DNA from 3 places in the Dyella sp. SYSU CM1112 genome. Region 2 is predicted to be linked to each of the others. Evidence: predicted binding sites of a transcription regulator. Region 2 holds the regulator's gene; each other region holds the start of a gene.
What was found. Region 2 encodes FliA, which starts transcription of late flagellar genes. Its sites were predicted from a motif close to TAAAGTTTNNCNNNCNNNGGCCGATAA; they were not measured.

Region 1: a site for FliA is predicted at 5,391-5,417, ahead of AC4HNJ_RS08960 (GGDEF domain-containing protein). Genes of this name have one in related genera too.
Region 3: a site for FliA is predicted at 2,720-2,746, ahead of AC4HNJ_RS05480 (GGDEF domain-containing protein). Genes of this name have one in related genera too.

What each region holds. Positions count from the first base shown of each region.
Region 1 covers NZ_JBZEGI010000005.1:12,505-22,334, forward strand. Annotated here, with positions in the region: gene AC4HNJ_RS08930 (response regulator) at 1-196, shown strand, start outside; gene AC4HNJ_RS08935 (FAD-dependent monooxygenase) at 236-1,765, shown strand; gene AC4HNJ_RS08940 (hypothetical protein) at 1,789-2,364, shown strand; gene bla (class A beta-lactamase) at 2,408-3,283, opposite strand; gene AC4HNJ_RS08950 (DoxX family membrane protein) at 3,501-4,316, shown strand; gene AC4HNJ_RS08955 (Dps family protein) at 4,373-4,909, opposite strand; gene AC4HNJ_RS08960 (GGDEF domain-containing protein) at 5,576-6,742, shown strand; gene AC4HNJ_RS08965 (aspartyl/asparaginyl beta-hydroxylase domain-containing protein) at 6,972-7,655, shown strand; gene AC4HNJ_RS08970 (nucleotidyl cyclase domain-containing protein) at 8,016-8,570, shown strand; gene AC4HNJ_RS08975 (S53 family peptidase) at 8,948-9,830, shown strand, end outside.
Region 2 covers NZ_JBZEGI010000003.1:326,582-336,411, reverse strand. Annotated here, with positions in the region: gene flhB (flagellar biosynthesis protein FlhB) at 1-307, shown strand, start outside; gene flhA (flagellar biosynthesis protein FlhA) at 338-2,428, shown strand; gene flhF (flagellar biosynthesis GTPase FlhF) at 2,587-3,918, shown strand; gene AC4HNJ_RS07175 (MinD/ParA family ATP-binding protein) at 4,003-4,944, shown strand; gene AC4HNJ_RS07170 (RNA polymerase sigma factor FliA) at 4,946-5,680, shown strand; gene cheY (chemotaxis response regulator CheY) at 5,947-6,354, shown strand; gene AC4HNJ_RS07160 (protein phosphatase CheZ) at 6,351-6,995, shown strand; gene AC4HNJ_RS07155 (chemotaxis protein CheA) at 7,249-9,201, shown strand; gene AC4HNJ_RS07150 (flagellar motor protein) at 9,389-9,830, shown strand, end outside.
Region 3 covers NZ_JBZEGI010000002.1:535,135-544,964, reverse strand. Annotated here, with positions in the region: gene AC4HNJ_RS05485 (NADP-dependent isocitrate dehydrogenase) at 1-1,334, shown strand, start outside; gene AC4HNJ_RS05480 (GGDEF domain-containing protein) at 1,423-2,604, opposite strand; gene AC4HNJ_RS05475 (TraB/GumN family protein) at 2,849-3,892, shown strand; gene AC4HNJ_RS05470 (DUF2167 domain-containing protein) at 3,980-4,825, shown strand; gene AC4HNJ_RS05465 (hypothetical protein) at 4,822-5,544, shown strand; gene AC4HNJ_RS05460 (J domain-containing protein) at 5,541-5,897, shown strand; gene AC4HNJ_RS05455 (aldo/keto reductase) at 5,941-6,885, opposite strand; gene AC4HNJ_RS05450 (hypothetical protein) at 6,957-7,139, opposite strand; gene AC4HNJ_RS05445 (LysR substrate-binding domain-containing protein) at 7,239-8,180, shown strand; gene AC4HNJ_RS05440 (NYN domain-containing protein) at 8,310-8,972, shown strand; gene AC4HNJ_RS05435 (class I SAM-dependent methyltransferase) at 9,163-9,830, shown strand, end outside.

The sequences.
Region 1 (9,830 bases), on a different contig from region 2:
CCTGGCGACTCATCCGGGGCGGGTGTTCTCGCGTGACCGGCTGCTCGACAGTCTCTATCTGGATCATCGCGTGGTAACCGATCGCACGGTGGACAGCCACATCAAGAATCTTCGCCGCAAGCTCGAACAGGCGGCACCGGGACGCGAACCGATCCGCTCGATCTATGGAGTAGGCTACAAACTGGACATCGAATGATGCGGGCGCGGCAACGCCGCTGATCGCGAGGTGGACAGCATGCGTAGCGACGTTCTGATCGTAGGTGCCGGCCCAACCGGCCTGGTGCTTGCGCTATGGCTGACCAAGCTCGGCGTGAACGTGCATATCATCGATAAAACCGCCATGCCGGGCACGACCTCGCGTGCGCTTGCCGTACAAGCCCGAACGCTGGAGCTTTATCGTCAACTCGATCTCGCCGATACGGTGGTGGCGAACGGTCACCAGGTGCCTGCCGTCAATCTTTGGGTGAAAGGCGAGCGTGCTACGCAGGTAACGTTCGCCGCCATGGGAGCGGGTCTCACTCCGTATCCGTTCCTGCTGATTTTTCCGCAAGACCAACACGAGCACCTGTTGATCGAGCGGCTGGCGCAGCTGGGAGTATCTGTGCAGCGTGAAACCGAGCTTGTCGATCTCATCGAACAGGAAGGAGACGTCGTCGCACGATTACGCAGTGCCGACGGTACCGAGCAAACCTGGATGGCCCGCTACGTTGCGGGTTGCGATGGCGCACGTTCACGGGTCCGCGAGGCACTCGACATTGGCTTTCCAGGCGGTACCTACAAGCAAGTGTTCTACGTGGCGGACGTGAGCGCCACGGGTCCGGCAATGAACGGCGAATTGCATATCGACCTGGACGAAGCGGATTTTCTGGCGGTCTTTCCGCTTGCCGGGCCGGGCCGTGCGCGCCTGGTCGGCACGGTACGCGACGAACGCGCCGAGCATGCCGAAACCCTTCGCTTCGACGACGTGCAAGAACGCGCCATCGCGCATCTCAAGGTGGCGGTGACTCAGGTGCATTGGTTCTCGACTTATCACGTGCATCACCGGGTTACCGAGCACTTCCGCAAAGGCCGCGTTTTTCTGCTGGGCGATGCGGCGCATATCCATAGTCCTGCCGGAGGCCAAGGCATGAATACCGGCATCGGCGATGCCGTCAATCTGGCCTGGAAGCTCGCCGCCGTCGTGTCCGGACAAGCATCCGCGAGCCTGCTCGACAGCTATGAAACCGAACGCATCGACTTCGCACGCAGGCTCGTGGCCACCACGGATCGCGTTTTCACATTCGCCACGGCGGAAGGACACGTCGCCAACGTGCTACGGACGCGCCTGGCACCTCTTTTGATGCCCAGGTTGATGCATGTTGAAAGTCTGCGCGAATGGCTGTTTCGCACCGTTTCGCAACTCGCTCTGGATTATCGGGACAGTTCGCTGAGTGAAGGTTTGGCGGGGCAGGTATATGGCGGCGATCGCTTGCCCTGGGTGGCTACCGGGAGCCATGACAACTTTGCCAGCCTTGCGTCGACCGTCTGGCAGGTGCACGTCTACGGCGCGGCAAATGCGGCCTTGCGTGCATGGTGCACTCGCCACACGCTGCCGCTGCACATTTTTCCCTGGTCCCTTGAATACGAAACAGCCGGCTTGGCGCGCCATGCGCTGTACCTGATTCGTCCGGATACCTATGTTGCGCTAGCGCACACTTCGGGTATGCCGGAGGTTCTGGATGGCTATTTCACTTCGCGAGGCATTAAGCTGTGTTCAGCGAGTTAAATGCCCTTGCCGCAGGGGAGACGATGAATCCCGAAGAGTCCATGCATACCAAGCAGTCTGCAGCGGCCCATACGCCGCGCGATCGCGAGGATGCACGCGGCACCTATGCGAAGGTAGCCGTTGCCGCCGCTGCGATAGGTGGTTGGGCGATTGGGATGTATGCAGGAGTCGATCTGTTAGTGCCGCTGCTTGCCACCGCCGCTGTATGGCTGCTCGGCAAGAAGCTGTTCCCGGAACGGCAGGCGGTCCTCCCCAGTTTCAGCGTCCAGGCCGGGCATCTGGCCTGGTTCATCGTCGGGATGCTGATCACCCGGCAGTTTCTTGGGCTCGGGTTGATCGATGTCGCCTGGTATGCGGTGGGGCTCGCTTGGTTGTGGACCCGGTCAAGCAAGGCATCGCTTTGCTTTTTGGGCGTGTATCAGCTGTTGTCCTTGCCCTACAACCTGTTTGTGTTTTCACAGTCCGAACTCGGTAGTGCAACCAACAAAGCGCTACTCGTGCACATCGTCTGGCGTTGCCTCGCCTTGTTCTACATGGCCCGCCTGTATTACCAGACCAACAAACAGGCGGCGCACGCGGATGAAGAAAACAGGGCGTGACACGGCAGTGACCGACCGCCACACCCTGCGTCACATTGTGCGTTTATAGCAGCCCCACGATGCGGCCGACCTCGGCCAATACCCGGCTGCGGCCATCACTATCGGCCGTGGCGTTCTGGTAGTACGCAGCGACCAGGATCGGTTGGCGAGCGGGCGGCCAGATGATGGCAACGTCATTGGTTTCAGTATCGCCGCTCCCGGTTTTTTCACCCACCTGCCAATCGGCGGGTAAACCGGCTCGCAGTAGCTTTTTGCCGGTAACGGTTCCACGCAGCCAAGTGATCAGTTGCGCACGTGATGCATCGGAAAGCGCATGACCCAGTAGCAGGGTTTGTAGATTGGCCAGCATGGCACCGGGTGTAGTCGTATCGCTGACACCGTTGGGGCTGGGGCGGTTGAGGTCGGGTTCCATGTGATCCAACCGCGTCTTGGTATCGCCTAACCGTCGTGCATAGGCCGTCACACTGCGGGGACCGCCTAGATGGGCCATCAGCACATTGGCGGCTGTGTTATCGCTGAGTGTGATGGCGGCCTTGCATAGCTCGGCCAGCGTCATGCCTGGAGGACCGACGTGATGGCTGGTGATGGGTGCGTAGTCGAGCAAATCGCTGTGATGGACGACAAAGCGGCGATCCAGCTGCACCGTTCCATGATCCACGCGGTCGAGCACCGATGCCGCGAGGAGCAACTTGAAGGTGCTGCACAGAAGGAACCGTTCGTCGGCGCGATAGGCAATGCGTCGTCCGCTGTGGGTGTCCAGGATGGCGACGCCAAGCCGTCCGCCATGTTGGTGCTCCAGTGCCGCGATATCAGCGGCGTCGGCGCGCCCTTTGACGCCTGCAGCCAGCAGCGACGATGGACGAAGAGCGACGGCCGCTGAAGCAAGCAATGTATTTTTCAAAAAGATTCGACGATCCATGAGGTACCTCGTGCGAAAGAGCGCATCGTGCGCGAGCACGCCAGCGTAGTGGCGAAGACAGACCGTCAACGGCGCCTGTTCGGGCGAAACGGGGGCAAGCTTCGCCGGCAATCCCATTCTTTTCGGTATTGGTCTGCCTGATGCCACCCGAATTGGCTCTTGAGCCGCGATGCCAAAATGGCATCAATGGTCCGGGCATCCACGCAGGAGGATCGGCATGCGGACTTCGGATATGGCGCGGGTATTGTTTGCACTGGCCTTTGTGGCGCTAGGTGTGCTCTGTCTCTTCTCAGGAGATTTCGCCTCGGTATGGCAGCCTGTTCCCGAACACGTCCCCGGACGTATTTACCTGGCCATGCTGTCCGGCTGCGTCATGGTGCTGACGGGAGCGGGGCTGCTCAGCAAGCGCACGTGGGTGCCGGCTTCATTCATCGCAATGATGTACACCTCGATCTGGCTGCTGGCATTGCACGTTCCGCGCGTCATCGCCGGTCCGCTGCATGAGATCAACTGGGGCGGTTGCGCCGAAATCGCGATCCTGGTGGCAGGCAGCTGGGTGCTCTATGCAAAGGCGGCGAGTTCGAACACCACACGCCATATCCCCATCCTCACCGGCCCGCGCGCAGTGCACGCGGCGTGCCCGTTATTTGCCGTGTCGTTACCGTTGATCGGTCTGGAACACATCATCTATGAGCGAGCTACGGCCGACATGGTGCCATCCTGGTTTCCGAACCCCATGGCATGGGCTTATCTGACAGGCGCGGCACACATCGCAGCAGGGTTTGCGATCATGCTCGGCGTGCTTCCACGGCTGGCTGCCGCCCTGGAAACATGGATGATGGGAATTTTCACCGTATGCGTCTGGATACCTGCCGTGATCCATACCCCGGCGCAGCGCTTTGCCTGGACAGGCCTGATCATTTCCACCTTCATTACGGCCGCAGCGTGGGTGGTAAGCGCTTCCTACCATGACGTTCCGTGGCTTTCGGTATCACGGGTGAGACAGCGCAGGGCCGACCCGCTCATGCACTGAAACGGCAGGGCGCCAAATCCGGCGCCCTGCCGTTCATAGGCTCAGCCACACACTTTTCAGGTATTACGCCCGGTTTCGAACAGGAACCACACACGCCGTTCCGCTTCATCGATCCAGTTTTCCAGCAAACTTGCCGTCGCCACGTCGTTGTATTCGTCGCAGAGATCATGCGTCTTGCGCATGAAATCGGCGAGGCGGCCATTGTCTTCGCGCAGCTCGGCGAGCATGTCGGCCGGCGTGACAAAATCGGCGTCGTTATCGGACAAGCGCTGGTGGCGCGAAATATCCCCGATGGAGCGCAGCGTCGTGCCGCCGAGCTTGCGTACGCGTTCCGCCACGGGATCGGTGGTCTCGTAGATCTCGGTGGACTGCTCATCCAGCAGCAGGTGATAGTCGCGGAAATGCGGTCCGGACATATGCCAGTGGAAGTTCTTGGTCTTCACATAAAGCGCGAAGATATCCGCCAGCAAAGTATTGAGCTCAGCGGATATGTCGCGCCGCGCGTTTTCGCCGAGTGGACTCGGGGTTTTCAGCGGTGCCTTGCGCAGTTGCTTAGCCTTGTCGGCTTTATCGGCCTTGCTTGTTTTAGCCATGGCGGTTTTTCTCCTGCGAGTGTGGGTAATGGATCGACATCGTGGCGGACGTCGGCAGCCTGGGAAACATAGGCCACCCTATCATTGCAGACAACTGTGACTTGCGTACTTACCTCGCTAGAGAACCGCTCTTGAAGGCGCAAACGATTCCTTTGCGCGTTAATCGCGAAAGGACGCCAGCTTGCACGAAATCCTAACCTGCCTGATCGGCCGGATACCCAGCTCTTAATGAAAGCTCGCTCAGGCACGGCGGCATCAGCGTGAAGTTCCCTGCGCATCACCGCGCTTCACCTCTTGATGGTCATGCGGAACGTGTCGCTGCGCGTCGCTTTTGCACGCACACGTAGGGTTTCTTCACAAATCTAAACGAGCATTTCCCCTCAGCTTTTCGCGGTATTTATCGCCGATAGGGCCGCTCTGAAGCCGTGGCACGCTCCTTGCCTGATCCCTCCGCATATGCCGCGCGCATGGATGTGCAGTTTCAACCTCCCCATGCACGCGCCGATGATACGAATAACCTTCGTTTGGAGGCTGGAAATCCATGTCGACAAGCATACATACCAGCTCGCGCTAACCCAGCTGTGCTGATGGCTTGAGCAAAGCTTTTCAGCGACGCGTCATTCGCATGGCATAGGGTTCGGAGATATCGGGAGTAGGGATCTCACGATGCATTTGAACGTCGAGACACTATCGCTCATCAATGGTGGCCAGGCGCTCGTGCTGGCGCTGATGCTGTGGTTCGGCACCGGTAGCGGAAGTGACCACGCACTCAAGGGTTTGCGTTGGCGTGCCGTGGCCTTGCTGCTGGAGGCTGGCGGCGACTTCGTATTGGCCTTCGACTTCAAGCTCTCCCAGCTTGCTCTCCTGTTGTGGGGCAATACGCTCAATCTTTCGGCGCAGGCCCTGACCATCGTGGCTTTGCGCATGCTGCTTGGTCGGCCGCTGCGCTGGCGGGAGGCGCTGTTGCTGGGGTTTGCCGGCTGGATCGGCGTCACCTACTTGAGCGTGGTTCATCCTGATTATCAGCTGCGTGTGCTGTGGGGCTCTCTCATTCTCACGGCGAACGCCATGCTCAATATCGCTGCGCTGTGGAGCGGCTTTCGCAAACCGGATACACGTGCACAAGGCTTGCTGTTGCTGGCCTATGTGCTGGCCATTGCACTGCTGGTTTGGCGCAATGTCTCGCTATGGACGCTCGCGACACCGCTGCAAGGCATCGATACGCCTTCGGCGGTCAACGTGATCTATGTATTGCTGTTTGGCCTGCAGCCATTATTGGCAAGCGTGGGTTTCCTTCTGCTTTACAACGAAATTCTTCAGCACGAGTTGCATGAGCTAGCGCGCATTGATCCGCTGACCGGCGTTACCAATCGTCTCGGCTTGCAGGAAGCGTCCCAGACGCTGCTTGCCCAAGCCCGCATCAAGCGAGAGTCCATCGGCGTCCTGCTGATCGATGCAGATCACTTCAAAAGTATCAACGACCGCTTTGGACACGACGATGGCGATCGCGTGCTGCTGGAGCTGGTAGCCAGTATCCGGCGGATGTTGCGCGTGGGAGATCTGGTTGGGCGCGTCGGCGGGGAGGAATTTCTGGTGTTATCCCCAGCCGTCAAAGAAGCCGATCTGTTGGCGCTGGCCGAGCGCATCCGCGGTGCGGTGGAACGAACACCGTTCTCCGTCGCAGGCCAGTCTTACGCGCTTACCGTATCTATCGGGGCGGCAATTGCCCGCGCCGACGAACCAGACATGATGGCCGCACGCCGACGGGCTGACGCCGCGCTTTACGAAGCAAAGCGGGCCGGACGCAACTGCGTGATGATTTCGGCATCCTGATCAGGCGGGTCACTTTGCCGGCGCCTCGGCGGGACGCAAAGTGTTGCGGGTCCGCCCGATCCGGCAGTGTCAACAGCAAAACGCCTTATCCGTTCTTCGCGTGACGGTCTTCACGATGCCTTGTAAATGAAAGGGCAGGATAGGCTCCGCTTCGTCTTCGCAAGCTACACTGAAATCCAAGGATGTCGAACCTTATGGGATTGCAACCCGCGACAAGGCGTCACCGCATATGAGCCTGTTATACGACCTGTCTGCCAATGCGGTGCGCCGGCTCTACGACGCGCGCATCAATACGCCTCCCGTGCTGGAGTCGGCTCTGTATTTTCCGGACGCCGCCAAGTTCGTCGATGCGTGGCCATCGCTCCGCGAGGAAGCGCTTGGTGTTGCGGCCCGCATGCAAGCCATTCCGCGCTTCCATGAAGTGATGCCGGCACAAACACCGATTTCCGCCAATGATGGCAAAGACTGGCGCGTATTCATCCTGAAGGTGTATGGGACCCTTATCGACAAGAACATGGCCGAATGCCCGAAGCTTGCATCGATCATCGCCTCATCCCCCGATGTGGTGTCGGCTACGCTGTCCTTTCTCGCGCCACGCAAACATATCCCGCGTCACCGCGGGCCTTTTCGCGGCGTATTGCGCTTCCAGCTGGGTCTTTCTGTACCTGTCGACGTAAACGGGCAGCCGGCAGCCGTGCTATCGCTGAACGATCAGGAACATCGCATCGGCAATGGCGAATATTTACTGTGGGACGATACCTACCTTCATGAAGTCTGGAATCATAGCGATGAGATGCGTATCGCATTGCTACTGGACGTGCGCCGGCGCCATATGCCTATGGACATGCATTTGCTGTCGCGCGCCCTGATTGCGTCGGTGGGTATGGTGGCGCGCCTGCGCGGTATCGACTGAGAGATCGCCTTCTGCCCACCAAGCGCTACTCCGACTCCGGCGTAGTCTGCTCGACCCATCCCCCGCATACCCTGCTCCGCGAGGCGAAGTCCACGTTGTGATGGCATAGCCAGCGGATTTTCCTGTACCTCAGCTGGACCCTGCTACTGCTAACCCTTTCGTTTTCGGTGCCATCGCCGATATAACCTGCGTCGCCGCTGTTCCGGGCGCAGGGTAAAGCGGATCAGTCATTTCTCAGCTCATTCCGGCCATCATCGGCTCGATGCTGGTCGTGCGTTGTCAACGCCGACGCCGATTGATGCCGCACGGTAGCAAACCATTGCGACCCCGCGTGGCCACATCGATCAGCTGCATCGCCTGATGCCCAATGCCGATACACCCGGCACGCCGCAGGACGAGGTTATTCATCATTTGCGCGCACGAGTAGATCGCGATTTCTTCGGGCGTACCTTGTCGCAGATCGACACCCTCGTAGCACGCTCCGGCTTCGATTACATGATGCGTGCGGCGGCCTTTACCAGCCAGGTCATGCCGGATCTGAAAGGACTGGAACAGTTGGAGGACTTGTTCATGCAAAGCGCCATGAATCAAGTATCCCATGTCCAGCACGAAGACCGCACGAGCTTGCTGCTGATTGGTGCGTGCCTGCTGGCATTCTTTTGTTTTCTGCTCATCGCACTACGTGTGGCCGAACGTGTAGTTGTTCACCCCCTATTGCTTGCACGCAAGGAGATCATCGGTGTCGCGAAAGGCGGTGCCGCCATCATCACATGGCTCGATTTGCTCAATGCGGCGGATGGCGACTTGTATCGCGCCAAGGCGCAAGGACGAAACCAGTTGCTGGCAGCACCTGAATGTGCCAGCGGGCTGGCACATCGCTTCCATGCAAACGCGACTTCTTCAGGCGCGATGTAATAAAGATTTTGTGATAACGGAATAAGTGATTCGGTATCGCCGACACCGTTGTAAATCAGATGAAACACCTAAATCGGCAAAGGCACTGGACGTTGTCGCCGGTGAAGCGCACTATCCACCGCCCCGACATTTAGATCGGGGCAAGTGCAGACGTTTTTCAGCAATGTCTTATTTCCTTCCACGCGAGTGAAAGGAAGGGACATGTCGACCAAGTCGTTACGACCATGGCCTGCGTGGCTCCGTCGGGCCCACACGCGATCGGACGGCTTTCTTGTCACCTTTCCTAGAGAGGTACCTACGACGAATGCAAGGAATCGCCGCCATATCCATCACAGGGGGACTCGCTTCTTTCATCTAAGCCTTTCGGGAGAATAGACGTGAAGACCGAGCATGTGATGAAAGGGTTGTCGATCGCCGCCGCAGTGGCTATGTGGCCATCGATGACTCTCGCTTTCGCTTCAAACGCTGCGCTCACCGGCATTAATACCGCCGAAGCGCCTCGCGTGACCCAGGTTGTGGATAATCGCGTGGTGTCCACGCTCGGCAATACGCATCTGGGATTCCTTAGCCATGCCACGTCCGCCGGAGCTGTGGACGACGCCATGCCCATGAACCATATGCAATTAATCCTTCAAGCCAGTGCAATGCGCGCATCGGCATTGGATTCGCTGATCGCCGCCCAGCACGATCCATCATCCGCAAAGTTCCACCAGTGGCTTACCCCTCAAGAATTCGGCTCCACTTTCGGCGTTGCCGATGCGGATATCGCCGCTGTGAAATCCTGGCTGATGTCGCAGGGGTTCACCGTCAACGGCGTGTATCCCAACAAGATGCAGATTGACTTCAGCGGCACCGCCGGATTAGTGCGTCAGGCGTTTCATACGCAAGAGACCCGTTACATCGTCAACCACGAGACGCACATCGCCAACGCGAGCGACATCAGTGTTCCTACGGCACTGCGCGACGTGGTGGTGGGCGTGGCCGGCCTGACCGACTTCCGGCCGCAACCTTTGCATGTAACGCCGCAAGTAGCGCAGTTCGACCACAGCAAGAACAGTTTCCAGATCAAGCAGACGAACACCGTCACTCCAGGCCATCCGGCGGTGAATTTTACAGGCGGCGTACGCGGCTTCGTGCCGTACGACATGCAGACGATTTACAACGCAAGCAGCCTGTATCCCAGTGGCATTACCGGCAAAGGCATCACTATCGCGGTGGTGGAGGATCTAGGCATGGATCCTTCCGATTGGCCCAATTTCG
Region 2 (9,830 bases):
CTACGACGACACGCGCATGCGCGCACCGCGCGTGGTGGCGAAAGGCGTGGATGTGCTCGCCCAGCAGATCCGCCTGGTTGCCGATGCACATCGCATTCCACTGGTGGAAGCGCCGCCGCTGGCGCGCGCGCTGTATGCGACCACCGAGCTTGGGCACGAGATTCCGGCGGCGCTGTATGTCGCGGTCGCGCAAATCCTTGCTTACGTCTACCAACTCAAGCAGGCCACCGAGCAAGGTGGTCCCAGACCCACGGTACCGAAGCCGGATGTGGATCCCGAGCTGCAGGGCCGTTACCGCCAACCGTAAACGAAGCACGTAACTTTCAAGGCGATACGCATGGCTAACGCAAGCGTTCTCGATACCTTCAAGCAGGTCAGCCGGCGCGGTGTCGGTGCGCCGGTAGTGATGCTCGCCATGCTGGCGATGCTGATGCTGCCGCTGCCGCCGTTCGTGCTGGATATTCTCTTCAGCTTCAACATCGCATTGTCGCTGGTGATCCTGCTTGCCGTGGTCTATGTGATGCGGCCGCTGGAATTCGCGGCGTTTCCCACGGTGGTACTGCTGGGCACCTTGCTGCGGCTGGCGCTGAACATCGCATCCAGTCGCGTGATCCTGTTGCACGGCCATGATGGCGCCGGTGCGGCGGGCAAGGTGATCGAAGCCTTCGGCGAGTTCGTGATCGGCGGCAATTTCGCGGTTGGCCTGGTGGTGTTCGGCATCCTCACCATCATCAACTTCGTGGTGGTAACCAAGGGCGCCACGCGCGTGTCGGAAGTGACCGCACGCTTCACCCTGGATTCGATGCCGGGCAAGCAGATGGCGATCGACGCCGACCTCAATGCCGGCCTGCTTACGCAGGAACAGGCGCGCGAACGCCGCCAGGAAGTGCGCGAGGAAGCGGATTTCTACGGTTCGATGGACGGTGCTTCGAAATTCGTGCGCGGCGACGCCACCGCCGGCATCCTGATTCTTTTCATCAACATCATCGGCGGCTTTTTCGTCGGCATGTTGCAGCATGGCCTTTCCGCCGCCGAAGCGGCGCGCACGTACACCTTGCTGACGATCGGCGATGGTCTGGTTGCGCAGGTGCCGGCGCTGATGTTGTCGATCGCTACGGCGGTGATCGTTACGCGCGTGTCCAAGTCGCAGGACATGGGCAAGCAGGTGGTCGGGCAAGTGTTTGCGCAGCCGCGTGCACTGGCCGTGGCCGGCGTGGTGCTGGTGGTGATGGGCATGATCCCAGGCATGCCGAACATCGCGTTCCTGCTGTTGGGCGCGGTGTGCGGCGGTTCCGCCTGGCTGATGATCCGGCGCGAGAAAGAGACGAAAGAGCGGCAAGCCAAGGCATCTGCCGAGGCGTTGCCGGCGCCGGCATCGGCCGAGCGCCTGGAGCTGGGTTGGGAAGACGTGGCCAGCGTCGACCCGGTTGGCCTGGAAGTGGGTTATCGCCTGATCCCCCTGGTGGATAAAAACCAGGGCGGCGAGCTGATGGCGCGCATCAAATCCGTGCGTCGCAAGCTCTCGCAGGAGCTGGGCTTCCTGGTCGCGCCGGTGCATATCCGCGACAACCTCGATCTGGGTCCCAACACGTACCGCATTTCGCTGATGGGGGTGCCGATGGGCGAGGCGGAGGTTTATACCGAGCGTCATCTGGCGATCAATCCCGGTCGCGTGCACGGCACCTTGCAGGGCGTGGCGACGCGCGATCCTGCCTTTGGATTGGAGGCCGTGTGGATCGAGAACAGCCAGCGCGATCATGCGCAGGCGCTCGGTTACACCGTGGTCGACCCGGCGACGGTGATCGCCACGCATCTCTCGCATATCTTGCAGAACCATGCCCATGAGCTGCTGGGTCATCAGGACGTGCAACAGCTGCTGGACCGCCTCTCGCAGAGCGCGCCCAAGCTGGTGGAAGACCTGGTGCCCAAGCGCCTTTCGCTGGGCGTGGTGGTGAAGGTGCTGCAAAACCTGCTGGCCGAGCGGGTGCCGATCCGCAATATGCGCACCATCGTCGAGTCTTTGGCGGAGCACGCGGGGCAGAGTCAGGATCCCGGCGCTTTGACGGCCCATGTGCGTGTGGCGCTGGGCCGCCAGATCGTCCAGGAAATTGCCGGTCTGGGCACGGAAATCCCGGTTCTGACGCTGGCGCCTGAGCTGGAACAGATCTTGCTCGGATCTCTTTCAAGCAGTGGTGCAGCAGGTGCGGCCGTCGAGCCGGGGCTTGCCGACCGCCTGCAGCAAAGCGTCGCTGAAGCGGCGCGGCGGCAGGAGGCAAACGGCGAACCGGCGGTGATGTTGGTACAGCCGCAACTGCGTCCGTGGCTCTCGCGCTTTACCCGCCACGTGGCCCAGAACCTGCATGTACTGGCTTACAACGAAGTACCGGACAACCGTCGTGTGCGATTGGTGCAGGCGATTGGGCGCTGACGGCAACGCCGGCAGCGCGCGGGCCACGGATGGCACGCCGTGAATCAAACACGAACAGCGACAAGGCAAGGCGGCAGTGAGGGATATCGGATGACCATTGATAGCGTGAACAAAAAGCAGCTGCACGTGGCATCCGGTGTCGATCACAGGAGCACCCCATGAAGATCAAACGCTTCATCGCAGCTGACATGCGCCAGGCAATGCGCGATGTGCGCGCCGAGCAGGGCGCCGATGCGGTGATTCTCTCCACCCGCCGGCTTGAGGAAGGCATCGAGATCATCGCGGCTGTCGATTACGACGAAGCGCTGATGCGCGAAGCGGCACGTATCAATGCGCCCACGGCGGCTCCTGCGCCGGCGCCGATGCAGCCGCCGGTGAAAGACGTCGCCAAGGCGCCCATGAAAGAAACGCCGAAGGAGCGCGCCAGGGAAGTCGCCAAGCCGCCGGTAAAAGAACCGGTGCGGGAAACGCGCGCTGCCACGCCGCCGCCACCACCCATGCCTGCAAGCGAGATCGCGTCGCTGCAGCCGGTGATGGAACAGCAGGCGTTGGAAGCCGCGCGCATGCGTACCGAACTCGGCGGCCTGCGGCAGTTGCTGGAGCAGCAATTATCCAGCCTGGCCTGGAACGATATGGAACGCCGCAGTCCGATGCGTGCGCGCGTGTTGCGTGACATGTCGCGGCTGGGCATCGATTCCGATGTGGCGCGGCAACTGATCGACGAACTGCCGGAAGACATCAATGCGGATCAGGCGCGCTACTTGCCGCTCGGCCTGCTGAGCCGCAGCCTGAAGGTGAGTGGCCGTGGCCTGGCGGATGTGTGTGGGGTAACGGCGCTGGTCGGTCCCACCGGCGTCGGCAAGACCACCACGATCGCCAAACTGGCCGCTTGCGCGGTGATGCATCACGGCCCGCAGCAAGTGGCATTGGTGAGCACCGATCACTATCGCATCGGCGCAGCCGCGCAGCTGGAACATTACGGCCGCCTGCTCGGCGTGCGCGTGTATCCCGCGTACGACGCGGCCGGTCTCGCGCAAACGCTGCATCTGCTGCGCGAGCACCACACGGTGCTGGTCGATACCGCTGGCGTTTCCGGCAACGATCCGCGCCTGCAGCAGCAGATGGATGTATTGCGTGAAGCAAGCACGCGCGGAGTCGCCAAGCTGCGCGCCTGCCTGGTGTTGGCCGCGAACGCACAATCCTCCGCGCTTGAAGAATCGGTACGCGCGTACCTGTCATTGCAGCCGAGCGTGTGCATTGCCACCAAGCTCGACGAGGCGCCAAGCCTCGGCGGCCTGCTGTCGGTGCTGATTCGCCATCGCCTTCCGCTCGATTGCACCACTGACGGACAACGCGTTCCCGAAGACATCAGCGCCGCCGACGCGCGCGTGCTGGTGTGCCGCGCAGCGCAGCAGCAGCGAAGGCTGGGGCCGGCGAGCGACGATCTGGATATGGCCGAGCGCTTCGGCATGGCGGTGGCGGGTCTATGAAATCGATAAGTGCCAAGAACTCCAGTTGCATGGCTTGCGTTCCGCCTCTGCGTGCGGGGGAAGGGACAAGAAAGGCGGCATCGCATGAATGAGGCATTGCAAGTGAACCAGGCAGCAGGCTTGCAGAATCTTTTTTCCACTGTGCGCGGGGATCGCGAGGAAATGGACGTTTTTCATCAGGCGGCCAGTCTGCGGCCGGTGGTGTCACGCTCCCGCACGACGCGCACTATTGCCGTCGCCGGCGGTAAAGGCGGTGTCGGCAAGACCACGGTGGCGGTCAATCTGGCGATGGCCTTGGCCATGGGCGGACGTGACGTGATGTTGCTGGATGCCGACATGGGCGTTGCCAACGTGGATGTGCAGCTCGGCCTGAATCCGGCGCGTCACGTGGGGCATTTGCTGGAGGGCCTCTGCGCACTGCAGGACCTGATCATTCCGGCACAGCACGGCCTGAAAGTGATTCCGGGCGGATCGGGCGTGCGCCGGCTGGCCAAGATGGGCAATGGTGAGCATGCCGCGGTGATCCGTGCTTTCGACGAGCTGATCCAGCCGCCGGAATTCCTGATCGTCGATACCGCTGCCGGCGTGGCCGACAACGTAGCGATGTTCGCTGCGGCGTCCGACGACGTGGTGATGGTGGTGTGCGACGAACTGGCCTCGCTCACGGACGCCTACGCCTTGATCAAGATCCTGGCGCATGACTTCGGCGTGCGCCGCTTCCACATTGTCGCCAACATGGTCCGGCAGGCGGGCGACGCAAGGAAACTGTACGAAAAGCTGGCGCGTGTCTGCGGACGCTTCCTGGATGTCGCGCTGGATTACATGGGTATGGTGCCGCAGGACGAATGGCTGCGGCAGGCGATCCGTCGGCAAGGTGCGGTGGTCGATTTGTGGCCATCCAGCCGTGCTGCGATCGGATTCAAGCAATTGGCAGGTGCGGTCGATACATGGGAAAAACCCGCGTACCCGGATCTCGGCCGAATTGCCTTTTTCAGCGGCCAGAGCGCGCCGGCTGCGGGGTGGTGAGATGAACGTGGCTTCGGAATATCTGCAGCTACAACGCGAAGATGCGGACCAACTGGTGCGCAAGCATGCGCCGCTCGTGCGGCGTATCGCTTACCACTTGATGGGTCGTCTGCCTCCGAGCGTCGACGTAGGAGATTTGGTGCAGGCGGGCATGATCGGTTTGCTGGAAGCGGCGCGAAACTTTACGACTGATCGCGCGGCCAGCTTCGAGACGTATGCGGGTATCCGCATACGCGGCGCGATGCTGGACGAATTGCGGCGCACGGACTGGACCCCCCGTTCCGTGCATCGCAAGGTGCGTGAAGTCGCTGAAGTGGTGCGGCAGATTGAAAACGAGACCGGCGCGGATGCGGAAAGCGCCGAGGTGATGAAGCGACTCGGCATCAGTGCCGAGGAATATCACCAGGTGCTGGCCGATGCGACCAGCGCGCGCTTGCTCAGCCTGACCGCGCCCGATGACGGCGAAGGCGGCGATGCCAGCGCGCTGGACGTAGCCGACAACGACAGTCTCGGTCCGCAGGACAGCTTCGAGCAGGACGGCCTGCGCGGAGCATTGGCGGAAGCGATCAGCACGCTGCCCAAGCGCGAGCAACTGGTGATGTCCCTGTACTACGAGCAGGAGCTGAACCTGAAGGAGATTGGCATGGTGCTCGGCGTGACCGAATCGCGCGTGTGCCAGATCCATGGCCAGGCCCTGATCAGGTTGCGTGCGCGCATGGGCCAGTGGCGCGGTTAGCAATCACGAGTGAATCGATAAGGAGCAGGTAACGAGCGTTTCGACAATCAGCGCAAATCACCCGTTTGCGCCGATGGGTGCGGTTCCCTTTCTTCGGGAGAGGGCTTCGCCAGGGGATGACGGTACGGCCAGCGCGTCAAGGCTCAGCCGGTCGCATTTCCTGCGGAACCTTCTTCCGAGGGAAGACAGGCAACTACCACCGGTCCGCGGCGCTCACTCGTTTCCCGGCTCCTCCCCCTCGCTTCAAACGTTTTTGGAGAACGTGTTTGGACAAGAACATGAAAATTCTGGTGGTAGACGATTTCTCCACCATGCGGCGCATCGTTCGCAACCTGCTGGTCGAACTCGGCTTCAGCAACCCGTTGATCCAGGAAGCGGACGACGGCCATAACGCGATGGCGATGTTGAAGGCCAACACCTTCGACATGGTCGTGACCGACTGGAACATGCCCAACATGACCGGTATCGAGCTGCTGCAGGCGATTCGCGCCGAACCCAAGCTGAAGGGCCTGCCGGTGCTGATGGTGACCGCCGAGAACAACCGCGAGCAGATCATTGCCGCCGCCCAGGCCGGCGTGAACGGCTACATCGTCAAGCCTTTCACCGCGATCACGCTGAAGGAAAAGCTGGACAAGATTTTCGAGCGCCTGGCAGCCAGTGGAGCTTCCGCATGAATGCAAACGCGATCGCCGCATTGAACGACGGCTTGCCTCCTGAAGTGCTTGATCTGCTCAACAGCAAGGACGGCGCAACGTTCGAACAGGCGCTGGATACGATGGTGCGCCAGCGCGAACAGCATCTGTTCCGCGCCCTGGGCGTGCTTGCCCGCGACCTGCACGGTGCCGTTTGCCGACTGGGCAGCGACCTTGCCAACGAAGGCGTGCCGGACAGCATGGTCGATGCGCGCAACTATCTGGGTGAAGTGCTGGAAATGAGCGCGCAGGCCGCCCACCGCAGCCTGGATTTCGTCGACCGCATCCGCCCGGAAGCCGAGGCACTGTCGAATAACGCTACCGCCGTGCTGGATTTCAACAGCGGCGAAACCGATCCGGCTGCCGTGCTGGCGCGCCAGGCCAAGGTGTTTGCCAGTGCGTGCTGCGAAGGCCTCAATGACATGGTGCTGGTGCAGTCGTGGCAAGACCTCGCCGGCCAGCGCGTGAAGAAGGTCGTGAGCTTTATCGAAAGCGTGGAATCGTCATTGCTGGAACTCGTGCGCCTGACCGGTGCGCTGGCCGGACGCGAAGCGCCGGTAGAAGTGGCGAAAGTTTCCAGCCAGGACGAAGTGGACCGTCTGCTGAGCGAGTTTGGGTTCTGAGCATGCTGGGGATGCCTGGTCGTCCGCTGCTGCAACTGACCACCTCTCCGCTTGCGGGAGCCAGGTCGCGTACCAGCGTGTGGGTGAGCCGCAAGCCAAGGACTGACCATAAACAATTCCCTGTCTCGCGTGATGCTCGGGAAGCGGCGGCGTCAACCTTGCAGCAAGCTCGTGCAACCCCACCCCAACCCTCCCCTGCGCACAGGGGAGGGAGTACATCCCGGCATGTTGCAGCGCGCAGGAAGGCACATTGATGGATGCCAATCTCGACAGCGAACTGCGTGACGATTTCCTGGTCGAGGCCGGGGAGCTGGTGCAGCGTCTTGGTGAACAGCTAGTTGAACTGGAAGCGTCGCCGCACGATCGCGAACTGCTCAATGCCGTGTTTCGCGTGTTTCATACCGTCAAGGGTGGCGCGGGCTTCTTGAGCATCGAGCCGATGGTGCAGTTGTGCCATTGCGCGGAAGAATTGCTCAACGACGCGCGTAACGAGAAGCTGGTACTGAACGCGGCACACATGGATGCGCTGCTTGAATCGCTGGATTTGCTCAATGCGATGATGGCTGCGTTATCCAGCGGCGAGGCCATGGCGTCACCGCCCGAAGCATTGCTGGAGCGTTTGCGCCCCGTCGTCGAGACGGCCGTGTTCGCGGCGCAGCCTGCTAAACCTACGCGTGCAGCCGATCCGATCGAAGCCGAGTTCGAAGCGCTGCTCGACACCTTATATGGACAGGGCGGAGTGCCGGGCGCACCCAAGCACGCTTCCAACGAGATCAACGACGACGAATTCGAAAGTCTGCTCGATGCGTTGCATGGCAGGGGCAGCGCCCCCGGCGCCAAGGCGGCCGAACCCGAAAAGAAAGACATCAGCGACGACGAGTTCGAAGCTTTGCTGGATAACCTGCATGGCAAGGGCAGCGCGCCGGGTCAGGCGGCGGCAGCTTCGCCGATACCGGCACCCGAACCGCCGCGTGCGGAACCCGTGCGTGCCGAACCGGCACGTGCAGCGGCCAGTGCAAAATCGTCGGCAACCGAAAGCACGGTACGCGTGGATACTGCACGCCTGGATGCGCTTGTCAGTCGCGCCGGTGAATTGGTGTTGCTGCGCAACCGGCTGCTGAGCCTGGCTACGCGCAGCGACAACGAAACGCTGTCCGCGATGGCCGGTGACCTGGATCGCGTATCGGATGATCTGCAGACTGCTGTGCTCGGCATGCGCATGCAGCCGGTGGGCCGCCTGTTCCAGCGTTTTCCGCGCATTGTGCGCGATCTGGCGCGACAGCTCGGCAAAGATATCGAGCTGATCACCGAGGGTGAAGATACCGATCTGGATCGCAGCCTGGTCGAAGCACTGGCCGATCCGCTGATTCATTTGCTGCGCAATGCGGTCGATCACGGTCTTGAAGATCCGGCCGGCCGCGAGCGTGCCGGCAAACCGAAGAAGGGCAAGGTCACGCTGTCGGCCAGCCAGCGCGGCGAGCGCATCGTGATTTCGGTCAGCGACGATGGTCGCGGCATGGATCCGGAAGTGCTTCGCCGTAAAGCGGTAGAGAAAGGTGTCATCGATGCGACGCAGGCGGCACGCCTGTCCGAGGTCGAATGCTACGAACTGATTTTTCGCCCCGGCTTCAGCACTGCTGCCACGATCTCGGATATTTCCGGACGCGGCGTCGGCATGGACGTAGTGAAGACGCGTGTTGCCGAACTGGGCGGCACCTTGCAGGTGCAATCGCGTCTGGGTCACGGCAGCACCTTGGAGCTGACCGTGCCGCTCACGCTCGCCATTTTGCGGGTGCTGATGGTGCGCGTGAGCGATCGCCTGTTTGCGTTGCCGTTGGGCAACGTCAGCGAAGTCTTCGAGCTGAGCCCGCAACATGATCACATGCTCGACGGGCGCCGCGTCGCCGCACATCGCGGCCGCGCCCTGGTGCTGGGCGATCTGGGCGATTGGGCCGGCGTAAGCGGGCCGGGCGGATGGCATGTGGTGGTGCTGCATGTGGGTCACATGCATCTCGGCTGCCTGGTGCATGAAGTCATCGGACGCGAAGACGTGATGGTGAAACCGCTGGGGCCGTTGTTCGAAGGCGTGCCGGGTGTCGCCGGGGCCACTGTCACCGGCGATGGACGGCTTGCCTTGGTGTTGGATCTTGCCGCGTTGTCGCAAGAAGGCGGCCGCTTGCTACCTGCGCTGAAGGTGTCGGCGTAATGGGTACCTTCAACGACAACCGATGTTCGGTGTTACCCGATATGGCTCCCTTCCCTGCTTGCAGGGGAGGGTTGGGGTGGGGTCAGGCACTTGCCTCAGGCTTTCCCGCAAGGGTGCACCCGCTCTTAACTTCTCCTTGCAAGCAGGGGGAGGGACCACGGGCCAGGTTCCAGCAAGGAATAGTGACATGGATGTCGTAAGCATTGCCGGCACCATTCTTGCCTTCGTGGTGCTGATTGTTGGCGCCATCCTCAAGGGCACCGATGTCACCGCGCTGTGGAATCCCGCAGCCTTCGTGATCGTATTCGCCGGTACGTTTTCCGCGCTGCTGCTGCATACACAGGGCAAGGTGCTCAAGCGTGCGGTGGGCATGCTGAAGATGGTGTACAAGCCGCCGGAGCTGCATCCGTCCGACCTGATCAGCCGTGTGATCGGCTGGAGCGAAATTTCGCGCCGCCAGGGTTTGCTGGGACTGGAGTCGCATATCGATGCCGAAGACGATCCGCTGGTGAAAAAAGGCCTGCAATTGCTGGTCGACGGGAGTGAGCCGGAAGCCATTCGCACCGTGCTGGAACTGGAAGTGGAAACACGCGAGCAGGCCGACCTGCATGCCGCCAAGGTGTTCGAAC
Region 3 (9,830 bases), on a different contig from region 2:
TCGGTGATCTGTATGCGCGCATCGGTGCGTTGCCGGCCGACAAGCAGGCTGAAATCAAGGCGGACGTCGAAGCCGAATACGCCAAGCGCCCGGCGTTGGCGATGGTGAATTCGGACAAGGGCATCACCAACCTGCATGTGCCCAGCGATGTCATTATCGATGCCTCGATGCCGGCGATGATTCGCGACTCCGGCAAGATGTGGAATGCCGAAGGCAAGCTGCAAGACACCAAGGCGGTGATTCCGGATCGCAGCTACGCCGGTGTGTACCAGGCGGTGATCGAGGATTGCAAAGCGCACGGTGCGTTCGATCCGGCCACTATGGGCAGCGTGCCCAACGTGGGCCTGATGGCGCAGGCCGCCGAAGAATACGGCTCGCACGACAAGACCTTCCAGATCGCCGGTGATGGCGTAGTGCGCGTCACGGATGCGAACGGCAAGGTATTGCTGGAACACAACGTGGAAGCTGGCGACATCTGGCGCATGTGCCAGACCAAGGATGCCCCCGTGCAGGATTGGGTGAAGCTGGCGGTAAGCCGCGCACGCCTGAGCAACACGCCTGCCGTGTTCTGGCTCGACCAGAACCGCGCGCACGACGCACAGATCATCAAGAAGGTGGAGCGTTACCTGAAGGATCACGACCTCAGTGGCCTGGACATCCGTACCCTCGCGCCGGTCGACGCCACCAAGTTTTCGCTGGAGCGCATTCGCCAGGGCAAGGACACCATCTCGGTCACCGGTAATGTGTTGCGCGACTACCTCACCGACCTGTTCCCGATCATGGAACTGGGCACCAGCGCCAAGATGCTTTCCATCGTGCCGTTGATGGCCGGCGGCGGTCTGTTCGAAACCGGTGCGGGCGGCTCGGCACCCAAGCATGTGCAGCAGTTCCTGGAAGAGGATTATCTGCGCTGGGATTCGCTGGGCGAATTCCTTGCCATGGCCGCTTCGCTGGAGCATCTCAGCAACCGCTACAGCAACAAGGCGGCTGGCGTATTGGCGAAGACGTTGGATCAGGCCAACGGCAAGATCCTCGACAACAACAAATCGCCGGCACGTAAAGTCGGCGAGCTCGATAATCGCGGCAGCCATTTCTATCTGGCGATGTATTGGGCGCAGGCACTGGCCGAACAGAACGACGACGCTGCGTTGAAAGCACGCTTCGCACCGCTGGCGAAAGTGTTGACCGAAAACGAGGCCAAGATTATCGCTGAGCTCAACGGTGCGCAGGGCAAGAGCGTCGATATTCATGGTTATTACCACCCGGATATCGAGCGGGTAAGCAAGGCCATGCGCCCGAGCGAAACCTTCAACGCGGCCTTGGCGGCGTTGTAAGCGAGTACGTTTTGATCTGGACGAAACGGGGCCTCGATGCCCCGTTTTTTTGCACGCGGATTTTGCGCGAGGTGTCTTGGATCAGGGATCAGGCTACCTGCCATCCGGCTTGTGCAGGTGCGTGAATCACGCTATTCCGGCCTTCGGATTTGGCTCGGTAAAGCGCTTCATCGGCTTGCGCAATCAAGTGCTCGAAAGTTGCCCCGGCTTGCGCGATGGCTACTCCGATGCTGGTTGTCATGGCGATAGGGTGGTCACCGAACATGATGGGAGCATCCGCCAGCACCTGCCGCAACTGTTCCGCCAGGGACATGGCCTCGGCAAGACCGGCGTCGGGCAGTGCCAGCAGGAATTCTTCGCCGCCATACCGACTGGCCAGGCTTGAGGATTGCCGCGATGCACCTTGTTGCAAGATGGCCGTGAAGTGACGTAGCACGGCATCGCCTGCCTCATGGCCCCACCGGTCGTTGACCTGTTTGAAGTGATCGAGATCGAAGATCAGCAAGGCGAAAGGCTTGTGGTGTTTTTGGCAGCGCACGAGAGCCTGCGTGCCGTCAGCAATAATGGCGCCGCGGTTGAGCAGGCCAGTCAAGGCATCCGTGCGTGCCAGGCGTCGCAGGTCCACCATCAAGCGCTCCGTTATCAGCAGCAGGAGCGCGAAATAGATGGCCACGCTGATCAGCACGCCCGCGACGTAAGTGCTTACCACCGGTGCGCCGGCTTTCATGAAGTCCTGGCCCGCATGGGGGGCTAGCGGTATCAGTGCGCGGATGGCGAAGTAAGTCGCATCGATGCCCAGCACCGCGGCGGTCAGTCGGCAGCTGATGCGGATCTCGCGCTGGCCGTAACGCAGCAAGAGAGTGATGTTCCACACATCCCAGCCGACTGACAAAAGACTGGCGAGAACGATGCGTATGCGTAAATCGCGGTCCACATAGGCAAACCATGCGATCAATACCGTATACAAGGCGACGACGAGCAGCGGCGTACGCCAACGGAATGCATACCCCACATGCGCCGCGATGCCTTTGAGCATCAGCACGTTGGAGAAAGCGATGGCGCCGTTGGCGACGATGATCGAAAGGCTGTCGGGAATGCTGCCGCGCAAACCGATCAGCACAATGCCCGACGTCGCCACCCACATGCTTGCTACCCATGTGCGCAGCACGGGCAAGTCACGCAGCACGAGGAGCAGCAAGCTGAACCCGATGCATGCGGCCAGGCTGATGAGTCCGCTGACATAGATCAGAGTTGGAATGTCCAGATGCATATGCGCTCCGACGCATAGATACGGCTGCTGACGGTGACGCTGATCTTCGCAGCCATCGAGTTACGCGAGGTACGGTTTCTGCCGACTTGCAAGCGTATTCCAAGGGCTTGCGCCGCTATCGGCTGTGAGGGCGGCGACTTGAGCGGTCTATTCAGTGGTGCGTTCAGCCAGCGAGGCCGGGCGCGCTCACGCTAAAATCGCCCGAGGTATGGCTCGTTTCCCCGCGATCCAGGAGCGATCACGCATGCGCACGATGACTGTGGCCGGCCTGGGTCTGCTGGCTCTCTTTTTCTCGATCGCGGCGGCAGGACAGTCCGCGCCTGTCCCTCCGGCCAGTGCGCCCACGCCTTCACCCACCCACGCACCCTTGCTGCAGCCGGTCACGGTTACTGGCATCCAGCCCGGGCCGGGTCTGTGGAAGGTGAGTAAGGGCAATCATGTGATGTGGGTGCTGGGCACGCTGACGCCGTTACCCAAACACATGCAATGGCGCTCGACGGAGGTCGAACAAACGCTGGCGCATTCGCAAGAGCTGCTGGAAGCGCCGCGGGCGGAACTGAAAGTTGACGCCGGCTTTTTCAGCAAGCTCGCCTTGCTGCCATCGGTATATGGCGCGCGCAAGAATCCGGATGGCGCAAATTTGCAGCAGATTTTGCCGCCTGACATATACGCGCGGTGGGAAGCGCTCAAGCAAACCTATTTCGGTCATGACCGGGGTATCGAATACTGGCGCCCGATCCTGGTAGCGCTGAAGCTTTACCAGAAGGCGCTGGACAGAGCGGGGCTCACCAATGCAAACGATGTCGGCAAGGCAGTGCTGAAGATGGCCGATCGGCACGACATCAAGCGCATTCCCGTGACATATCAATGGGTGGTGGAACATCCGCGCGATGCGATCGCGACCATCAAGCAAACGAACCTGCATGACATCAGTTGCTTCAACCAGACCCTCGACACCGTGCAGAACGATATGGGCGCGTTGGTCGAGCGCGCCAATGCATGGTCGACCGGCGACATCGAGGCCTTGCGTGGTTTTGCCGTGAACGGACGCCACGAGTCGTGCGTGATTGCGGTAGTCAACGCTGATTTCGCCCAGCAGCTGGGCTTGCATGACCTACCTCAGCGCATGCAGGCCGCATGGCTTGCCGCCGCCGAAGCCGCCTTGACGCGCAATACGCAAACGTTCGCCGTGCTGCCGATGGAGCAAATGCTTTCGCCGGACGGGTCGCTTGCCCAGTTGAAGGCACGAGGCTACACCGTGCAATCGCCGGAAGAATTGGACCGCTAAGTCCTCCATGCCCTGGCGGACACGGCTCTTGGCAGTCTGATAAAGTGATTCCGGGGTAAATGGAGTCACTCGATAAAGGGGGAAGGAATGAAGCGCTTTTTAGGCGTGCTTGTCGTATGGCTGCTGGTCTGCGCCAGCAGTGCGGTCATTGCTCAGGGAAGTCCTATTTCATCCTTGCCATGGCAGGTTGGGCCCACGACAGTGAAACTGGGCAGTCGCGCAACGCTGAAGGTACCGGACGGCTATGCGTTCCTGGATCCGGCCGGAACGCGTTCTCTCAATGAGGTTTTGCATAACCCGCCGAGCAATGGCGATGAGTACACGCTCGCTCCCAAAACGCTCCACTGGGTGGCGTTTTTCAGTTACGAGGATATTGGCTACGTCAAGGACAATGAGAAGCTCGATCCTGATGCCATTCTCCAGTCCTATCGCGAGGGCACGACCGAGCAGAACAAGGAGCGCAAGGCACGCGGCTGGGATGAGCTCAATATCCTGGGGTGGAGTGCTAAGCCGGAGTACGACACGCAAATCAAATCGCTGGCCTGGTCCATCCTGCTAGACGATGTGCAGACGCATGCGCATATCGTGAATTACAACACGCGTCTATTGGGACGGCATGGCGTGATGGATGTGACCGTCGTTACACCGCCCCAGCGGCTGGCGTCCTCCATTGCCGATTTCAAAAGCACCTTGCCGGGCTTTCAGTATTCGTCCGGCGAAAGCTATGCGGAGTATCGTCCGGGCGACAAGGTGGCCGAATACGGATTGGCTGCGCTGATTACCGGCGGTGCATTGGCCGTGGCGGCCAAGAAAGGATTGTTCAAGGTGATCGGCGGATTCCTGATTGCGGCATGGAAGCTGATCGCGGCCGGCCTGGTTGCGGTGGGTGCCTGGTTCAAGAACCTCTTCAAGAAAAAGCAGCAGCCTCAATGACCTTGCAGGACGGCTGGATGCTGCTGGGAGGAGTCGTTGTGCTCTATCTCTTCGACTCCGCCTTGTTGGTTTATCACAACGAAATCGTGTTGACGGGAACTCGCGGCGGATGGCTCGTCTCCGGCGGTTCCGCATTTGAACTGGGCGGCCGGCGCGTCTTCCTGCCGCATCCTCTTTGCGTGCATCGACCTCTGTTCAGGCTGGCATGGTCGGTGTCGGAGGTGCGGCAGGACGAATCCGCACTGCCCGGCCTGCTTCGCGTATCCCAGGCCTTGCGCGATATCGCACCCTGGACCATGGCATTGTTGCTGCTGTTCGCGATGGGCCTGCCCTGCGTGCTGTTCGCATTGCATGCGATGGCGTGGCTGCTTGCGTGGCTCGTGTCGGTCTATGCGCTGATTGTCGGCATGCTGGTGCATGTTTATCTAAGGCGCGAAGCGCTGGGACTTTCAGGGCGTGCCGTGGCAGCCATCGCATTGGACGCGATGCTGTGCGCACCGTTTGCGCTGAATACCGTGCGGAAGATTGGTCTTCAGCAGCAATTTGCCCTCGATCTGCGTGAAGTGGCAACGCACTTGCTTTCGGCCTCGTCTCTAAAGCAACTGACAGATGTTTTGCAGGCACGCGTGACGGAGTCGTTGGGATTCGTAGAGCCCGAAAATGACCCGTCGGAGTCGCTGCGCATGTACCTGAGCTATTTCGAAGGGCTTCGCAAATGACCGCCGTAGATATCGTCGTCATCGTTGCCGGCGTGTTGTTCGGTTACCGCCTGGTCAGCAATTACCTGTCGCCAACGGTGAGTCATGAAGACGGGCAGAAGGTTGCCGAGGATGCAGCGCCACCCGATTTGGAAAAACATTGGAAATCGCCCAAATCAACCTGGTTCGAAGTGCTCGGCGTGGCGGAAACAGCGAGCAAGATGGAGATCGAACACGCTTACCGCGTCAAGATCAGCCAGTACCATCCAGACAAAGTGGCCCAGCTTGGCGAGGACCTTCAGCAACTGGCAGAAACGAAGTCCAAGGAAATCAATGCGGCTTATGACACCGCGATGCGTCTACGCGGACGCTAGACGACCATCGGCACGATCAGTGACTGCGCAGACGCATTCGCCTTCAAGCACTGGCCTGATTCAGTGCAGCTATGTCATCGGGCGATAGCGATAGCTCGGCGGCCTTCATCAGTTCTCTCAATTGCTCCACGCTGGTAGCGCTGGCGATGGGTGCGGTGATGCTCGGGCGTGCCATCAACCAAGCCAACGCGACTTGCGAAGGCGTCGCCTTATGCGTCGCGGCGACATCGTCCAGTGCGGCGAGCACTTTCAAGCCATGCGGGTTGAGGTATTTCTTTACGGCGCCACCCCGAGCGCTGCTTTTTGCAAGGTCGGCTTCGCTACGGTATTTGCCGCTGAGGAAGCCGCTGGCGAGCGCGTAGTAATGAATGACGCCGATATGTTCCTTGAGTGCAAGCGGCTCCAGTTCCTGCTCATAGCCGGTGCGGCTGACCAGGTTGTATTCGGGCTGCAAGCTTTCATAGCGCGGCAGGTTGTGTTCTTGCGATACCTTCAATGCTTCGGCGAAACGGTCGGCGCCGTAATTGGATGCACCGATCGCGCGCACTTTGCCCTCTTCGATCAGCTTGGCGAACGCGCCGAGCGTTTCGCTCAACGGCACGGTGGCATCGTCTTCATGGGCTTGATAGAGATCGATATGGTCGGTTTGCAGGCGCTTGAGCGAACCCTCGACCGCCTGGCGGATATTGAGGGGCGACAGGCCGCGATGTTCGACCCATTTGGCGACCTTGGTGGCGATCAGCACCTGGTCGCGTTTGCCGCTGCGCTTGAGCCACTTGCCGATGATGGTTTCCGATTCACCGCCGCGATTGCCGGGTGCCCATGCGGAGTAGACGTCGGCGGTATCGATCAGATTGAAGCCGCCGTCGACAAAGGCGTCGAGCAGTGCGAATGAGCGTGCCTCGTCCACGCTCCAGCCAAAGACGTTGCCGCCAAAGGCGAGCGGCATGACGGAAAGCGACGAGCGACCTAGTTGACGTGATTGCATGTAGACATCCTCGAACGGAGCAAAGCAGCATAGCGCGCGAAGATGATAGGTTCCGTCCAGGTGCTACGCACTCAAGAGCAACAAGTGATGTCGTTTTCCGGAATACGCCGCAATGGCAGTTCGCCAACGTCGACAGCCACGGCATGTGTGCGGTCGTCGTTGCGACGTGCGTCGGGACGCCATGCCAGCTGGTTCGCCTGGGTGGGAGTGATGTAGCCGTGAAGGAACAGCAGGTCGATCCATGGCGAGCGCATGGCGGGTTCCGGTCTGGAGCGGGGATGGCTTCAAGCTAGCCGCGCCGGTGCGCAAGAAAAAGCGATATATTCGCAACTCAGCTTTGAAGGACATTCAAGATGAGCCGGGTGCCGCTCGGTCTTTTGCAGCAATTCGTGCAGGTGGCTCGGCTGGGCAACCTTTCCCGGGCTGCCGAACAAGCCCATCTCACCGTCAGTGCGCTGAGCCATCAGATGCGTCAGCTTGAAGAGCGGCTTGAGCGGCGCTTGTTCGAACGGGGGCCACGCGGTGTCACTTTGACGGTCGAGGGTTGCAGTTTGCTCGAAGCGGTAGGCGGGCATTTCGATAGCATCGAGCACGCCATGTCGCGTTACCGCCAGCGGCGTCACGAGGCATTGACGGTCAGCGCCAGCCCCGGCATTACGTCCAGCTGGTTGATGCCGCGTTTGCCGCGCTTGCTGGCCGCGCATCCCGAGCTGGAACTCAACTTGCAATCGAGTTCCGCATTGGTGAACTTCGAGCGCGAAGCCGTCGATGCCGCCGTGCGCTACGGAAAAGGCGAATGGGAGGGGCTGCGTAGCGAATACTTGTTCGGCGAATGGATTGCGCCTGTGGCTGCGCCGGAACTGGTGGCGCGCATGGCCGACGCCGATCCCTTGGATCTTGCGCATTGGCCATTGATCGGCGACCCCAATCGCAACAACCGCTGGAACGATTGGTTCGCGCATTATGGCGGCAAGCCACCGCGCCGCTACGTGGCACACGTCGATACCGTGGATGCCCTGCGTCAGGCTGCACTGGAGGGGTTGGGCGTTGCCTTGGGGCGCATGGTGACGTCTAAATCGTGGATCGATGCGGGGCAGCTGGTCGTGCTGGGCGATCGCTATCTTCCCGTGCCGGAGGCGTATTACCTCGTTTATCCGTCGCGTTCCGACGATCATCGCGGCATGGCGACCTTGCGCACGTGGCTGCGCGAAGAGGCCCAAGCGTATTGCCGGCAGATACCCCAGCCAGGGCAGAAGGACGTCGACGAATCCTTGCCAACGGCAGCATTAGGTTGATCGGCACCGACGTGCGCGGATGGGTGCGGCGGTGACGACAGATAACGGGATTGGTTTAAACTAAGCGATTAAATGCCGGATTTATCGCCCGGCGTGACATCCCATTGGTTGCACTCATAAGGATTTCCTATGCCAAGTACCGCCATCCTCATCGACGGCGCCTTCTTTCTTGCACGCTACCGCAAAGTCTGGGGCGATCGTGACGCTAACGATGCGCGCACTGTCGCCAAGACCGTATTCGGCATGGCGCTTGAACATCTCAAGACGCTGGATCGTCCGCGTGAAGCCCTTTACCGCATTTTCTTCTATGACTGTCCGCCGCTGGAAAAAGTGCTGATCAAGCCGATCAGTGGCGACAGCATCGATTTCTCGCGTACGGGCGCTGCTGCGTTCCGCCGTGATTTACATGACCAGTTGCGCCGCCAGCGCAAGATGGCGCTGCGCCTGGGGCGGCTCACTGATCGTGGTGAATGGAAGCTCAAGCATCATGCGTATCAGCAATTACGCGATGAGTCGTTGTATTGGGAGGACCTCAGCGACGAGCATTTCGAGCCCGACATGCGGCAGACCCAGGTGGACATGAAGATCGGCATCGACATTGCCGCGCTCGCCTATAAGAAACAGGTGGACCAGATCATCCTGGTTGCCGGCGATGCCGATTTCATTCCAGCCGCAAAGCTGGCGCGTTACGAGGGCATCGATTTCATCCTCGACCCTATGTGGCAGGGGATTGCGCCCGATCTGCATGAACATATCGATGGTTTGCAGTCGGTCTGCCCGCGGCCGTTCTGAATCGTAGCCTGATCGGAGTAAAACGGAATCTGGCGTCCCGCTTCGATGGCGGGAGCGTTTTGTCTGACGAGGGCACCCTGTACGCTTTCGCGGATAGTGCGAAAGTTGTGAATTATTCGTAAAATGTCCACATGCGTTGCACGCCGCCAACGGCAGGCTGCCGCCATCATCTATGTATTGAGGAGTAGTCATGAAGACCCGGCTCGCCATCGGTTTGTCAGCGGTTCTGTTGCTCTGGGGCGTCGCCCACGCACAGCAGGCTGGACAAGACCAGCCGGCGGGCGATCTGGTGCCTCCGACCAGCGCCAGCGATTTCACAGCCGGGCAGCTGGATTCGGTGTTGTCGGGTTCATGGCGATCGGCCCACGACAAGGCGCGCGACGTTTACCGTCATCCCAAGGCCACGTTGCAGTTTTTCGGCCTGCAACCGGATGAAACGGTCATCGAGATCACGCCTGGCGGCGGCTGGTATAGCGAGATCCTGGCGCCGCTCCTGCGCGACAACGGTCATTACATTGCCGCCGTGCCGGGCGGTAGCGGGGCTGAAGGCCGGCAGGATGCGGAGGCGTTGCGGGCCAAGTTCAAAGCCGATCCGGCGGAGTACGGCAAGGCGAGCATCGTGGTGTTCAATCCCAAGACACCAGTCTTTGGGCCAGCGGGGTCTGCAGATATGGTGCTGACTTTCCGCAACGTGCATAACTGGGAGATGGCCGGCACGGCGGAAGCAATGTTCAAAGCTTTTTATGCCGTGCTCAAGACGGGCGGTACGCTCGGTGTGGTGGAACACCGTGCTGCGCCGGGCGCGAGCTTCGATGCGGTCCGGGATAGCGGCTACCTGCCTACCGATTACGTGATCAA